One region of the Streptomyces sp. NPDC001407 genome, then DNA from elsewhere that is predicted to be linked to it. Evidence: riboswitches for the same ligand, from Rfam matches in the RefSeq annotation. Region 1 holds a riboswitch; each other region holds the start of a gene.
What was found. A riboswitch is a leader RNA that binds a small molecule or an ion and turns the genes downstream of it on or off. The one in region 1 is predicted to bind thiamine pyrophosphate.

Region 1 (4,392 bases):
CGCGGAGAGGTTCTTGATGTAGCCCGTGGGGTCCTGGATCTCGTGGATCTGCAAGGAGTCGATGATCAGACCCAGCTTCTCCATCTCGGTGCCCGAGGCTGCCCGGGTCTCGCCGGTCAGCCGCTCGCGGTCGCGGATCATGTCCTCGACCGTCAACCCGCCGACGATCGAGCGCAGGTGACCCGCGAAGACGTTGTGCACCCGGTCGCCCATGTGCTTCTGCTGGTCGAGGAAGCGGCGGGCGGCGTTCGCGATCGACACGAAGTCGTCGCCCACCTTGAATATCACCACGCCGTGCACCTTGAGCGGGATGCCCTGCTGGGTGACGCAATCCACGTTCAGCTCGGCCTCGTTGAGATCCAGCGACAGCTTCCGCACCACCTGCACGCCGGGCAGAACGAGCGTGCCCCGCCCGGTGACGATCCGGAAGCCCATGCCTTCTTCCAGACCCTCGGTGCGGTGCTTGGAACCGGAGATGACCAGCGCCTCATTGGGCTCCGCCACCCGCCACATCAGCTTGAACAGCCCGATCACGACGGCCATGCCGACGACGACGGCCCCCGCCACGATGCCGATGAGCATCGCTCATCCCCCCTTTGACGGCTCCTGGGTGCGGAGCCTGTGATCGAAAGTGTGCGCCCGCGCAGGCCGGTGGTGAAGAGGCCCGGGAGTCTTGGCGTTTTCTTGACGCCTGGCACCCCGCGAACCCCGCGCACCCCCGGCGGATCAGCCGTACGCGGCCGCCACATAGACCGTGCGCGGCGGCTGATACTCCACGATCACCACCACCGTGCCCCGCTCCAGGCGCTCGCCCGCCTCCACCGCGTACGCCAGGAACGCCTCCGCACCGCCCCTGACCCGCACGATCACCTCGCCGACCAGCCCCGGGCCGACCGTCCCCGTCACCCTGCCCTGCTCACCGATCACCGGCTCCCCCTCCCGCGATCACTTCGCCCGGCGGCGCCTCCCGCCCCGGGACGCCCCCCGCGCCCTCGGACCGCTCTTCGCCCGCGTCTTCGTATTGTGCCGGTCGGCACTGACAACGAGCGCCGCCAGCGCGGTCGTCACCGGCACCGAGGCCACCAACCCGATGCTGCCGACCAGCGTGCGCACGATCTCCTCCGCGACGATCTCGCTCGTCGCGACCCGCCCGATCCCGCTGTCCGCGATCGAGAACAGCAGCATCAGCGGCAGCGACGCGCCCGCGTACGCCATCACCAGGGTGTTGACCACCGACGCGATGTGGTCGCGCCCGATGCGCATCCCCGAGCCGTAGAGCTTGCGCCAACTCGCGCTCGGATCCGCCTCCTTCAGCTCCCACACCGCCGACGTCTGCGTCACCGTGACGTCGTCGAGCACGCCCAGGGAGCCGATGATGATCCCGGCGAGCAGCAGGCCGCGGATCTCGATCTCGGGGTAGAGGCCGTGCACCAGGCCGGTCTGGTCGTCGGTGTCACCCGTCAGGTGCGCCCACTGCGTGAACAGCGCGCCGAGCAGCCCGATGAGCATCAGGGAGGTGAGCGTGCCGACGACCGCCACGGACGTCCGCGCGTTGAGGCCATGACACATGTAGAGCGCGATCAGCATGATCGCGCTGCCGCCGACCACAGCCACCAGCAACGGGTCCGAACCGTGCAGGATCGCGGGGAGGATGAACAGCGTCAGCACCCCGAAGCTGACCACCAGGGCGACCAGCGCGAAGACCCCGCGCAGCCGGCCGACCACCACGACGGCCAGCGCGAACAGCCCGGCGAGCAGCGCCATGGGCAGCGTCCGGTCCACGTCGGTGACCGCGTACTGGAGGTTCTTGGGCGCCTTCGGCGCGTACGCCAGGACGACTCCCTGGCCCACCGTGTAGTGCCGCGAGGCGCTCGGCTGCACGAGCTCGGTGAAAGTGCGGCCCTTGTCCGGGCCCGAGGTCACCTCGATCTCCGACTTCTCGCACGGCCCCTGCGCCGCGGGCGGTCCGCCGCCCGGCTGCGGGGACTGCTGCTGCGGTGTGGCGCCCGCCTTGGAGCAGTCGATCTCCTCGATCTTCACCACTCGCCCCGACCGCGTCTGCTGGTCGAGACCGAGCCCGGAGTGCTTGTGGGGCGGCGCCCCGCCCGGCCACATCACGATCAGCCCCGCGAGCACCGCGACGGCGAAGGGGATGAGCACGGCCGCGATCACCTTGCGCAGGTGCGCGGAGACGGGCGTGGGCGGGCCGTGGCTGTGCGAGTGGCCGTGGGAATGACCATGTGAGGAGGCATGGGAGTGATGGCCGTGAGGCAGGGGGCGGGGGAGGTCGGTGGGGGACTGCGGTTCCGTGGGGGTCACGTCACGCATCATCGCAACCCCCTCTGGTCCTCCGTACGGGGGAAGCGCTAGCGTGGTGGCACCTTTGCAATCGCGGGAGCTCGGAGCACCGGGCTGAGAGGGCGCTGACCTCCGTACGGCTGGCACGTACGGGAATCGCTGCGTCGACCGCCGAACCTGTTACCGGGTAATGCCGGCGTAGGGAGTTCTGGTCTCATGACCTCGCAGGATGCACGCACGTCCGAAACCGGTCCGATCGGCTGGCACAAGGACTACGTGACCGGCTCGCGGCCGGACCTCAGGGTTCCGGTGCGGCGGGTGCATCTCACCAACGGGCAGGACGTACGGCTGTACGACACCTCCGGCCCGTACACCGACCCGGCCGTCGAGACGGACGTCCGCCGTGGCCTCCAGCCGCTGCGGGAGAGCTGGATCATCGGCCGCGGTGACACCGAGGAGTACGCGGGGCGCCCGATGCGCCCCGAGGACGACGGCCTCAAGCACACCTCTCCGCGCGGGGGGCTGAAGAACCTCGACGCGGTCTTCCCCGGCCGCCCGCGCCAGCCCCGCCGGGGCCGGTCCGGCGCCGCGGTGACCCAGCTCGCGTACGCCCGGCGCGGTGAGATCACCGAGGAGATGGAGTACGTGGCCCTCCGGGAGAACGTCTCCCCGGAGACCGTCCGCGAGGAGATCGCGGCCGGCCGGGCCGTGCTCCCCGCCAATGTGAACCACCCGGAGATCGAGCCGATGATCATCGGCAAGAAGTTCCTGGTCAAGGTGAACGCCAACATCGGCAATTCCGCCGTCACCTCCTCGATCGAGGAGGAGGTCGAGAAGATGACCTGGGCGACCCGCTGGGGCGCCGACACGGTCATGGACCTCTCGACCGGCCGCAACATCCACACCACCCGCGAGTGGGTGCTGCGCAACTCCCCCGTGCCGATCGGCACCGTGCCGCTCTACCAGGCCCTGGAGAAGGTCGACGGCAAGGCCGAAGAGCTCACCTGGGAGATCTACAAGGACACGGTCATCGAGCAGGCCGAGCAGGGCGTGGACTACATGACCGTCCACGCGGGCGTGCTGCTGCGCTACGTCCCGCTGACGGCGCGCCGCAAGACCGGCATCGTCTCGCGCGGCGGCTCGATCATGGCCGCCTGGTGCCTGGCGCACCACAAGGAGTCGTTCCTCTACGAGAACTTCGAGGAGCTCTGCGAGATCCTCGCCTCGTACGACGTGACGTACTCCCTCGGCGACGGCCTGCGCCCCGGTTCGATCGCGGACGCCAACGACGAGGCGCAGTTCGCCGAGTTGAGGACGCTGGGCGAGCTCAACACGATCGCCAAGCGGCACAACGTACAGACGATGATCGAGGGCCCGGGGCATGTCCCGATGCACAAGATCAAGGAGAACATCGACCTCCAGCAGGAGATCTGCGAGGAGGCGCCGTTCTACACGCTCGGCCCGCTGACGACCGACGTCGCGCCCGCGTACGACCACATCACCTCGGGCATCGGCGCGGCGATGATCGCCTGGTGGGGCACGGCGATGCTCTGCTACGTCACGCCCAAGGAGCACCTGGGCCTGCCGGACCGCGACGACGTCAAGACCGGTGTGATCACGTACAAGATCGCGGCGCACGCGGCGGACCTCGCCAAGGGGCACCCGGGCGCGCAGGAGTGGGACGACGCGCTGTCCGACGCCCGCTTCGAGTTCCGCTGGGAGGACCAGTTCAACCTGGCGCTCGACCCGGACACGGCACGTGCCTTCCACGACGAGACGCTGCCGGCGGAGCCCGCGAAGACGGCGCACTTCTGCTCGATGTGCGGGCCCAAGTTCTGCTCGATGAAGATCTCGCAGGACATCCGCCGTGAGCACGGCGGGGAGCTCGCCGTCGATCCCGAGGCGGGGATGGCGGAGAAGTCCAAGGAGTTCGCGGCGGCGGGCAACCGCGTCTATCTGCCGATCGCCGACTAGGAGTTCAGCCGCACGGTCCGAGAGGCCCCGGCCGGTGTCGGGGCCTCTCGCGTGTGCCGTGCCGCGGGCCGGCGGTCAGCCCGGACGGTTGTCCGGGCCGCCGTAGTCCGGGCTGGTGAA
Region 2 (4,392 bases), on a different contig from region 1:
CGGCCGCAGGGCGTCCCCGCCGCAGGCGGCAAAACAACCCGCAGGGTAGAACCCACGGTCCGTGAATCCAGCCCGTCCGGCGATTGAGGACACCGCCGCGCAGCGGTGGTGCGGATGGGACGGCCCGCAGGCGACGCGCCAAGAGAAACCCCCGGCCTATCCGCCGTCGCCAAAGGCAGGGCGTTCCGGGTCGAAGGTCGGCAGACCCTCTGTGGGGGACGACGCCTCCGCGAAGTGGCGGCGCGGGATGCGGCCCGCTCGGAAAGCCAGGCGGCCTCCCTCGACCGCGTGGCGCATCGCCTCCGCCATCAGGGCCGGGTCCTGCGCGCGGGTGACCGCCGAGGCGAGCATCACCGCCGAGCAGCCGAGCTCCATCGCGATCGCCGCGTCCGACGCCGTGCCCGCGCCCGCGTCAAGGATCACCGGCACCCCCGCCCGCTCGGTGATCAGCTGGAAGTTGTGCGGGTTGCGGATGCCGAGGCCGGAGCCGATGGGCGAGCCCAGCGGCATGATCGCGGCGCACCCGGCGTCCTCCAGGCGGCGGGCGAGCACCGGGTCGTCGTTGGTGTAGGGCAGCACCGTGAAGCCGTCGTCCACCAGGATCTCCGCCGCTTCCAGCAGCTCGACCGGGTCGGGCAGCAGCGTGCGCTCGTCGGCGATCACTTCGAGCTTGACCCAGTCGGTGCCGAGCGCCTCCCGGGCCAGGCGGGCGGTGAGCACGGCCTCCCCGGCGGTGTAGCAGCCCGCCGTGTTCGGCAGGACCCGGATGTCGTGCCGGGCGAGCAGCGACAGCACCGAGCCCCGTACGTTCGTGTCCAGCCGCCGCATGGCCACCGTGGTGAGCTCGGTGCCGGAGGCGAGCAGCGCGCGCTCCAGGACGTCGAGGCTGGGCGCGCCGCCGGTGCCCATGATCAGGCGGGACGTGAAGGCGGTGCCCGCGACGGTGAGCAGATCGTCTGCCATCTGGGCTGATCAGCCTCCCTGCACTGCGGTGAGGACCTCGACGCGGTCGCCCTCGCCGAGCGTGGTGCCGGGCCACTGGCCGCGCGGTACGACGGCCTCGTTGACGGCCGCCGCGACCCCGCTGTGCGCCGTGGTCAGCGAGGCCACGAGGCCGTCGAGGGTCAGGCCCCGGGGCACCGAGCGGCTCTCGCCGTTGAGGCTGATGCCGACGTGGGCCTCGGGGCTGTCGGTGGGGTCCATGGGGTTCATACGGGCAGCTCCTGGAGCGCGTTCGAGAAGCGGAGGGGAGAGAACGGGCGGGCCTCGTCCGGCAGCCGTCCGGTGGTCAGCGCCTCGGCCATCACGTCGCCGGTCAGCGGGGTGAGGAGCACGCCGTTGCGGTAGTGGCCGGTGGCGGCGAGCAGGCCGGGCAGGGCCGTGGGGCCCAGCAGCGGGGCGTTGTCGGGCGAGCCGGGGCGCAGCCCGGCGCGCGTCTCCACCAGGGGCAGCTCGGTGATGCCGGGCACCAGCTCATGGGCGTCGCGCAGCAGTTCGTAGACGCCGCCCGCGGTGACGGTCGTGTCCCAGCCCAGCTCCTCGGTGGTCGCGCCGACGACCAGCTCGCCGTTCTCACGCGGCACGAGATAGACGTGGCCGCCGCGCACCACCGCCCGCACGGTCCGCGACAGGAAGGGCGCGTACGCGTCGGGCACGCGCAGCCGCAGGATCTGGCCCTTGACCGGGCGCACCGGCGGCAGGACGTGCTCGGGGACGCCGGCGAGGGTGCCGCTGCGGCTGCCCGCGGCGAGCACGGTCCGGCCGGCGCCGACGCGGGTGCCGTCGGCGAGTTCGGCGCCGGTGGCCCGGTCACCGGAGAGCAGCAGCCGTACGGCCTCCGCGCGGTGGAAGGCGACCCCCGCCCGTTCGCAGGCCGTCAGCAGGGCCCCGGCGAGCCGCCGGGGGTCGGTCTGGTGGTCGCCGTCCACCCGCACGCCTCCGCGCACGCCCGGCGCGAGCATCGGCTCCAGCCGGCGGCACTCACGCCCCGACAGCCACTGGGCGTCCAGACCGCACCGCTCCTGGAGGGCGTGCAGCTCCCGCAGATGGGCCCGGTCGTCGGCGTCGAGGGCGACGGCGAGGGTCCCGCAGGCGCGGTAGCCGGTGTCCTGGCCGCTCGCCTCCTCCAGCTCCGCCGTGAACTGCGGATAGCGCCGCGCGGACGCCAGATTGAGCGCGAGCAGCTCCTGCTCGCCGTAGTGCAGCTCGGTCACCGCGGCCAGCATCCCGGCCGCCACCCCGGCCGCGCCGCCGCCCGGCGCGGGATCCGCGACGGCGGTGCGCAGGCCGCGCTGCGCGGCACGCCACGCCGTGACCAGACCGATGACACCGCCGCCGACCACGAGGACGTCGTACGTCCCCGGTGACGCTGTTGAAGACGCGTGCATGGGCGTCCAGCCCCTCCCTTCGCCGGCATGACCCGGATCAGGTTCGTACGGTCGGAGGCCGCCAGCCTCCCTCTCAGCCCGGTCCGTCCGGGCTCCCGCGAGTGCTTGTACAGCGGCCACCCTAGTACGCGCCGCGAACCGTCCGGAAGGCCGGACGGGGGCGGCCGGAGGGGCGTGCGCGGCACCGGGGCGCGCCAAACACCGTGACGTTGTGTCAGAGGTCTCGCTACGCGGTGCTCCGGTCGGGACGGGCCGCCGCCCTACAGTTGACCGGGTGAGCGAGCACCGGAACGAACCGCAGACCACCAGTGACCGGCGGGCCGTCATCGTGGGGGCCGGAATGGCCGGGGTGCAGACCGCCGTCGCCCTGCGTGAGCAGGGCTGGACCGGCGCGATCACCCTGCTGGGCGCCGAGCCCCACCAGCCGTACGACAGGCCGCCGCTGTCCAAGGCCGTGCTGCTGGGCAAGGCCGAGGGCTCCGCCTTCGAGGTGGACTTCGCCTCCCTCGGCATAGACCTCGAACTCGGCCGGGAGGTCACCCGGCTGCGGGCCGGCGAGCGCCTGGTGGACACTTCCGCGGGGCCCGTTCCGTACGACGTGCTGGTCATCGCCACCGGCGCCCGGCCCGTCGAACTGCCCGGCAGCGCGGGTGTCCCGGGCGTGCACCTGCTGCGCACCCTGGACGACGCGGAGCGGCTGCGCCCGGTGCTCGCCGGGCAGCGCGACGTGGTGGCGGTCGGCGCCGGGTGGATCGGCGCCGAGTTCGCCACCGCCGCGCGCGAGGCGGGCTGCCGGGTGACCGTCGTCGAGGCCGCGGACCGCCCCCTGGCCGGTGCCCTGCCGGCCGAGGTCGCCGCCCACATGACCGCCTGGTACGCCGACAGCGGCGCCCGCCTGCTCACCGGCGCGCGCGTGGCCGCCGTGGAACCCGGCGCCGTGGTGCTGGCCGACGGCACCCGGCTGCCCGCGGACGCCGTACTCGTCGGCATCGGCGCCCGCCCGGCGACGGAGTGGCTGGCGGGCTCGGGCGTCGAGCTGGCCGCCGACGGCTCCGTGGTCACCGACGACCGGCTGCGCACCTCCGTGCCCGGCGTCTACGCGGTCGGCGACTGCGCGTCCTTCCCGTCCGCCCGCTACGGCGAGCGGCTCCTGGTCCACCACTGGGACAACGCCCTCCAGGGCCCGCGCACGGTCGCCGGGAACATCGTGCACGGCACGGCCGAGGGGCCCATCTACGACCCGGTGCCGTATTTCTGGTCCGAGCAGTTCGGGAGGTTCGTGCAGTACGCGGGCCACCACGTCGAGGGCGACGAGCTCATCTGGCGCGGCGACCCGGCGGGCGCCGCCTGGACGGTGTGCTGGGTGCGCGGCGAGGTCCTCGTCGCCCTCCTGGCCGTCGGCCGCCCGCGCGACCTGGCCCAGGGCCGCAAGCTCATCGAGCGCGGCGCGGCCATCGACCGGGCACGGGCGGCGAACGCCTCGGTCCAGCTGAAGGCGGCGGCGGTGTGAGCGCCCGCTGAGGGCTCCGGGGGAGGCCGCCTCCCCCGGGCGTCTCCCGGGCCCCGCGCGACGCGCCGCCGACAAGGTCGGGTCAACCTGGCTACCGACTGTCAGTCCCAGATGGCAGGCTTGTCCCGTGACCGAGATTGACGCAAAGATCGATGCTCTCGTCCCCGCCTGGCTCAACCTCCCCGACATCGCGGAAATGCTCGATGTCGAGGTGACGCGCGTCCGGCAGCTGGTCAAGGAGGGCCAGCTGATCGCGGTGCGCCGTGGCGAGAACCGAGTGCTCCAGGTGCCCGCCGAGTTCATCGGCGAGGGCAAGGTGATCAAGGGCCTCGCCGGCACCTTGACGCTGCTGAGGGACGACGGCTTCAGCGACGAGGAAATGCTGGAGTGGCTCTTCACTCCGGACCCGACCCTGCCCGGCACCCCGGCGCAGGCCCTGCGCGAGAATCGTGGCACGGAGGTGAAGCGCCGCGCCCAGGCGCTCGCCGTCTGACC
Region 3 (4,392 bases), on a different contig from region 1:
GAGGGCCTGCTCGGGGCCGTCCTGTTCGCCATGGTGGCGGGCGCGCTGTGCATGCGCTTCCTGATCGACGACGGCAAGTGGTGGCAGGGCCTGCTGCTCGGCCTCGCCGTCGCGGTCAGCGCCACGCTGGGCGACCTCGGCGAGTCCATGATCAAGCGCGACCTGGGGATCAAGGACATGGGTGCCCTGCTGCCCGGCCACGGCGGGATCATGGACCGGCTGGACTCCCTGCTGCCGACCGCCCCGGTGGTGTGGCTGCTGATGGTGGTCTTCGTCGGCAGCGCATAGGGCTCCGGCCTGCGCTTTCCTCGGTGAGGGGCTCGTTGTCCACAGGACGGCGGGCCCCTCTCCGCACGTCTGCGACACTGGTAGGACCATGCCTGCACCTGGAGAACTCACTTTCGTCGCGCCGCGCGGGGCCAAGCAGCCCCCGCGGCACCTTGCCGATCTCTCGCCCGCCGAGCGCCGCGAGGCGGTTGCCGCGATCGGCGAGAAGCCGTTCCGTGCGAAGCAGCTGTCGCAGCACTATTTCGCCCGGTACGCACACGACCCCGCGGCATGGACCGACATCCCCGCCGCCTCCCGCGAGAAGCTCGCGGCCGAGCTGCTGCCCGAGCTGATGAGTGTCGTCCGGCACATCTCGTGCGACGACGACACCACCCGCAAGACCCTCTGGCGGCTGCACGACGGCAAGCTGGTGGAGTCGGTGCTGATGCGCTACCCCGACCGGGTCACCATGTGCATCAGCTCCCAGGCCGGCTGCGGGATGAACTGCCCGTTCTGCGCCACCGGCCAGGCCGGCCTCGACCGCAATCTGTCGGCCGCCGAGATCGTGCACCAGATCGTGGACGGCATGCGCGCGCTGCGCGACGGCGAGGTGCCCGGCGGGCCCGCGCGCCTGTCCAACATCGTCTTCATGGGCATGGGCGAGCCGCTCGCCAACTACAAGCGGGTCGTCGGCGCCATCCGCCGGCTCACCGACCCCGAGCCCGACGGCCTCGGCCTCTCCCAGCGCGGCATCACCGTCTCCACCGTCGGTCTGGTCCCCGCGATGCACCGCTTCGCCGACGAGGGCTTCAAGTGCCGCCTCGCGGTCTCGCTGCACGCGCCCGACGACGAGCTGCGCGACACCCTGGTGCCGGTCAACACCCGCTGGAAGGTCCGCGAGGTCCTCGACGCCGCCTGGGAGTACGCGGAGAAGTCAGGCCGCCGCATCTCCATCGAGTACGCCCTGATCCGTGACATCAACGACCAGGCGTGGCGCGGTGACCTGCTCGGCCGGCTCCTCAAGGGCAAGCGTGTGCACGTCAACCTCATCCCGCTCAACCCCACCCCGGGGTCGAAGTGGACGGCCTCCCGGCCGGAGGACGAGCGGGCGTTCGTCCAGGCGATCGCCGCGCACGGCGTGCCGGTGACCGTCCGCGACACCCGTGGCCAGGAGATCGACGGCGCCTGCGGACAGCTGGCGGCGGCCGAGCGCTGAGCGCGGCCCCGAAGCGGCACTGATACGGTGCCATCGCGCCTCCGCGCGCACGAACGAACGCACAAATGAACACTCCGACAGGGGAGCGCGAGAGCGCTGAGAGTGCGGCACGGGCCGCAGACCCTCGGACCTGATCCGGGTCATACCGGCGTAGGGAGTCAATCGCACCATGAACACCAACCTCCGGCGTGCCCTCGGCGCGGCGGCCGCCGTCGCGCTCGGCCTGCCCGCGCTGGCCGCCTGTGGCTCGGGCGGCTCCGACAAGGCCGACGGCGGCAAGACCGTCACCCTCGTCTCGCACGACTCGTTCCAGATCTCGGACAGTGTGCTCAAGGACTTCGAGAAGCAGAGCGGCTACACCGTCAAGACGGTCAAGAGCGGTGACGCCGGAGCGGCGGTCAACCAGGCGATCCTGTCCGCCAGGCACCCGCAGGGCGACGTCTTCTTCGGCGTCGACAACACCCTCCTGTCGCGTGCCCTGGACAAGAACCTCTTCACGCCGTACGAGGCCAAGGGCCTGGACCGCGTCCCCAAGGACCTCCAGCTCGACGCCGCGCAGCACCGGGTCACGCCGATCGACACCGGTGACATCTGCGTCAACTACGACCGCGCGTATTTCGACGGCCACAAGCTGGCCCCGCCGCAGTCCTTCGACGACCTGATCAAGCCGGAGTACAAGGACCTCCTCGTCACGGAGAACTCCGCGACGTCCTCGCCCGGCCTCGCCTTCCAGCTCGGCAGCATCGCCAGGTACGGCGACGCCGGCTGGCAGGACTACTGGAAGAAGCTCAAGGCCAACGGCGTCGAGGTGGTCGACGGCTGGGAGCAGGCGTACAACCAGCGCTTCTCCGGCTCCGCCGCGGGGCGGAAGGCCAAGGGCGACAAGCCGCTGGTCGTCTCCTATGCCTCCAGCCCGCCCGCCGAGGTGATGGACGTGAAGCCGGAGCCGAAGGAGGCCCCGACCGGCGTCGCGACCGGCACGTGCTTCCGGCAGATCGAATTCGCCGGGCTGCTGTCCGGCGCGAAGAACACCGAGGGCGGCAAGGCGCTGATCGACTTCCTGCTGGGCAAGAAGTTCCAGGAGGACATGCCGCTGACCATGTTCGTCAAGCCCGCCGCCCAGGACGCCGCGCTACCGGAGCTGTTCACCAAATACGGCGCGAAGGTCACCGACCCCGCGACGCTCGCCCCCGAGAAGATCGCCAAGAACCGCGAGCAGTGGGTCAAGGCATGGTCCTCGATCGTCCTGAAGTAGACGTCACGGCAAGGCCGCCCAAGGCCCCCCGGACCGCCTCCGGGCGGCCCGGGAGGTCCCTCCGGCCGACGGTGGTGCGGCTCGGCCTGATGGCCGTGCCGCTCGCCTTCTTCGGGGTCTTCTTCGCCTATCCCGTCACCGCGATCGTCTCCCGCGGGCTCAAGGACGGCGGGCACTGGCAGTTCGGCCGCATCGGCGAGGTCGTCACCGATCCCGCGACCGGCCACGTCCTGTGGTTCACCACCTGGCAGGCCCTCGCCTCCACCGCGCTGACCCTCGCACTCGCGCTCCCCGGCGCGTACGTCTTCGCGCGTTTCGACTTCCCCGGCAAGCAGCTGCTGCGGGCCGTGGTCACCGTCCCCTTCGTCCTGCCGACCGTCGTCGTCGGCTCGGCGTTCCTGGCGCTGCTGGGGCGCGGCGGGCTGCTGGACGAGCTGTGGGGCGTGCGCCTGGACACCACCGTGTGGGCGATCCTCCTCGCCCACGTCTTCTTCAACTACGCCGTGGTCGTACGGACCGTGGGCGGCCTCTGGGCGCAGCTCGACCCGCGCCAGGAAGAGGCCGCGCGGGTCCTGGGAGCCGGGCGCTTCGCCGCCTGGCGGCGGGTGACACTGCCCGCGCTGGCGCCCGCCGTGGCCGCCGCCGCGCTGATGGTCTTCCTCTTCACCTTCACCTCCTTCGGCGTCGTGCAGATCCTGGGCGGCCCGCGCTACTCCACGCTGGAAGTGGAGATCTATCAGCAGACCGCGCAGCTGCTGGACCTGCCGACCGCGGCCGTGCTCACCCTCGTGCAGTTCGTCGCGGTGGCCGTGCTGCTCGTGGTGCACGGCCGGACCGTACGCCGCAGGGAGTCCGCCCTGAGGCTCGTCGACGCCGCGCGGACCGCCCGCAGGCCGCGAGGTGCGGCGCAGTGGGCGCTGCTCGGCTCAGTGCTCGCGGTGATCGCGCTGCTGGTGCTGGTGCCGCTCGTCCTCACCCTGCGCTCCTTCGACGGGCCCGACGGCTACGGACTCGCCTTCTACCGCGCCCTCGCCTCGGCGGGCGACAACGGCGGCACGTTCGTCGTCGCCCCGCTGGAGGCCATCGGCAATTCGCTGTCGTACGCGCTGGCGGCCACCGGCATCGCGGTGGTCGTGGGCGGCCTGGCGGCCGCCGCGCTCACCCGACGGGCGGGGAAGCTCGTCCGCGGCTTCGACGCGCTGCTGATGCTGCCGCTCGGCACCTCCGCCGTGACCGTCGGCTTCGGCTTCCTGATCACCCTGGACGAGCCGCCGCTGGACCTGCGCACGTCGTGGATCCTGGTGCCGCTCGCACAGGCCCTGGTGGGCGTGCCGTTCGTCGTGCGGACCATGCTGCCCGTGCTGCGCGCGGTGGACGCCCGGCTGCGCGAGGCCGCCGCCGTGCTCGGCGCCTCACCGCTGCGCGCCTGGCGCGAGGTCGACCTGCCGCTGGTGGGCCGCGCCCTGGCGGTCGCGGCCGGCTTCGCGTTCGCCGTGTCACTGGGCGAGTTCGGCGCGACCGTCTTCATCGCCCGGCCCGACAACCCGACGCTGCCCGTGGCCGTGGCCCGTCTGCTGGGCCGGCCCGGGGAGCTCAACTACGGCCAGGCGATGGCCCTCAGCACGATCCTGATGCTGGTGTGCGCGGCGGCGCT

Region 2: it holds a riboswitch for thiamine pyrophosphate, as region 1 does, so the genes downstream of both, thiO (glycine oxidase ThiO) here and thiC (phosphomethylpyrimidine synthase ThiC) in region 1, are expected to answer to the same signal.
Region 3: it holds a riboswitch for thiamine pyrophosphate, as region 1 does, so the genes downstream of both, ACFY1P_RS32625 (thiamine ABC transporter substrate binding subunit) here and thiC (phosphomethylpyrimidine synthase ThiC) in region 1, are expected to answer to the same signal.

The regions. Positions count from the first base shown of each region.
Region 1 is NZ_JBIAWF010000010.1:66,000-70,391, reverse strand. Features, by position in the region: gene ACFY1P_RS15880 (SPFH domain-containing protein) at 1-582, opposite strand, end outside; gene ACFY1P_RS15875 (hypothetical protein) at 727-927, opposite strand; gene ACFY1P_RS15870 (YibE/F family protein) at 946-2,328, opposite strand; TPP riboswitch at 2,382-2,521, shown strand; gene thiC (phosphomethylpyrimidine synthase ThiC) at 2,515-4,272, shown strand; gene ACFY1P_RS15860 (hypothetical protein) at 4,348-4,392, opposite strand, start outside.
Region 2 is NZ_JBIAWF010000006.1:174,994-179,385, forward strand. Features, by position in the region: gene ACFY1P_RS11780 (thiazole synthase) at 157-963, opposite strand; gene thiS (sulfur carrier protein ThiS) at 973-1,212, opposite strand; gene thiO (glycine oxidase ThiO) at 1,209-2,387, opposite strand; TPP riboswitch at 2,385-2,496, opposite strand; gene ACFY1P_RS11795 (NAD(P)/FAD-dependent oxidoreductase) at 2,662-3,897, shown strand; gene ACFY1P_RS11800 (Rv2175c family DNA-binding protein) at 4,025-4,390, shown strand.
Region 3 is NZ_JBIAWF010000036.1:28,253-32,644, reverse strand. Features, by position in the region: gene ACFY1P_RS32635 (phosphatidate cytidylyltransferase) at 1-288, shown strand, start outside; gene rlmN (23S rRNA (adenine(2503)-C(2))-methyltransferase RlmN) at 377-1,483, shown strand; TPP riboswitch at 1,553-1,657, shown strand; gene ACFY1P_RS32625 (thiamine ABC transporter substrate binding subunit) at 1,653-2,738, shown strand; gene ACFY1P_RS32620 (ABC transporter permease) at 2,828-4,392, shown strand, end outside.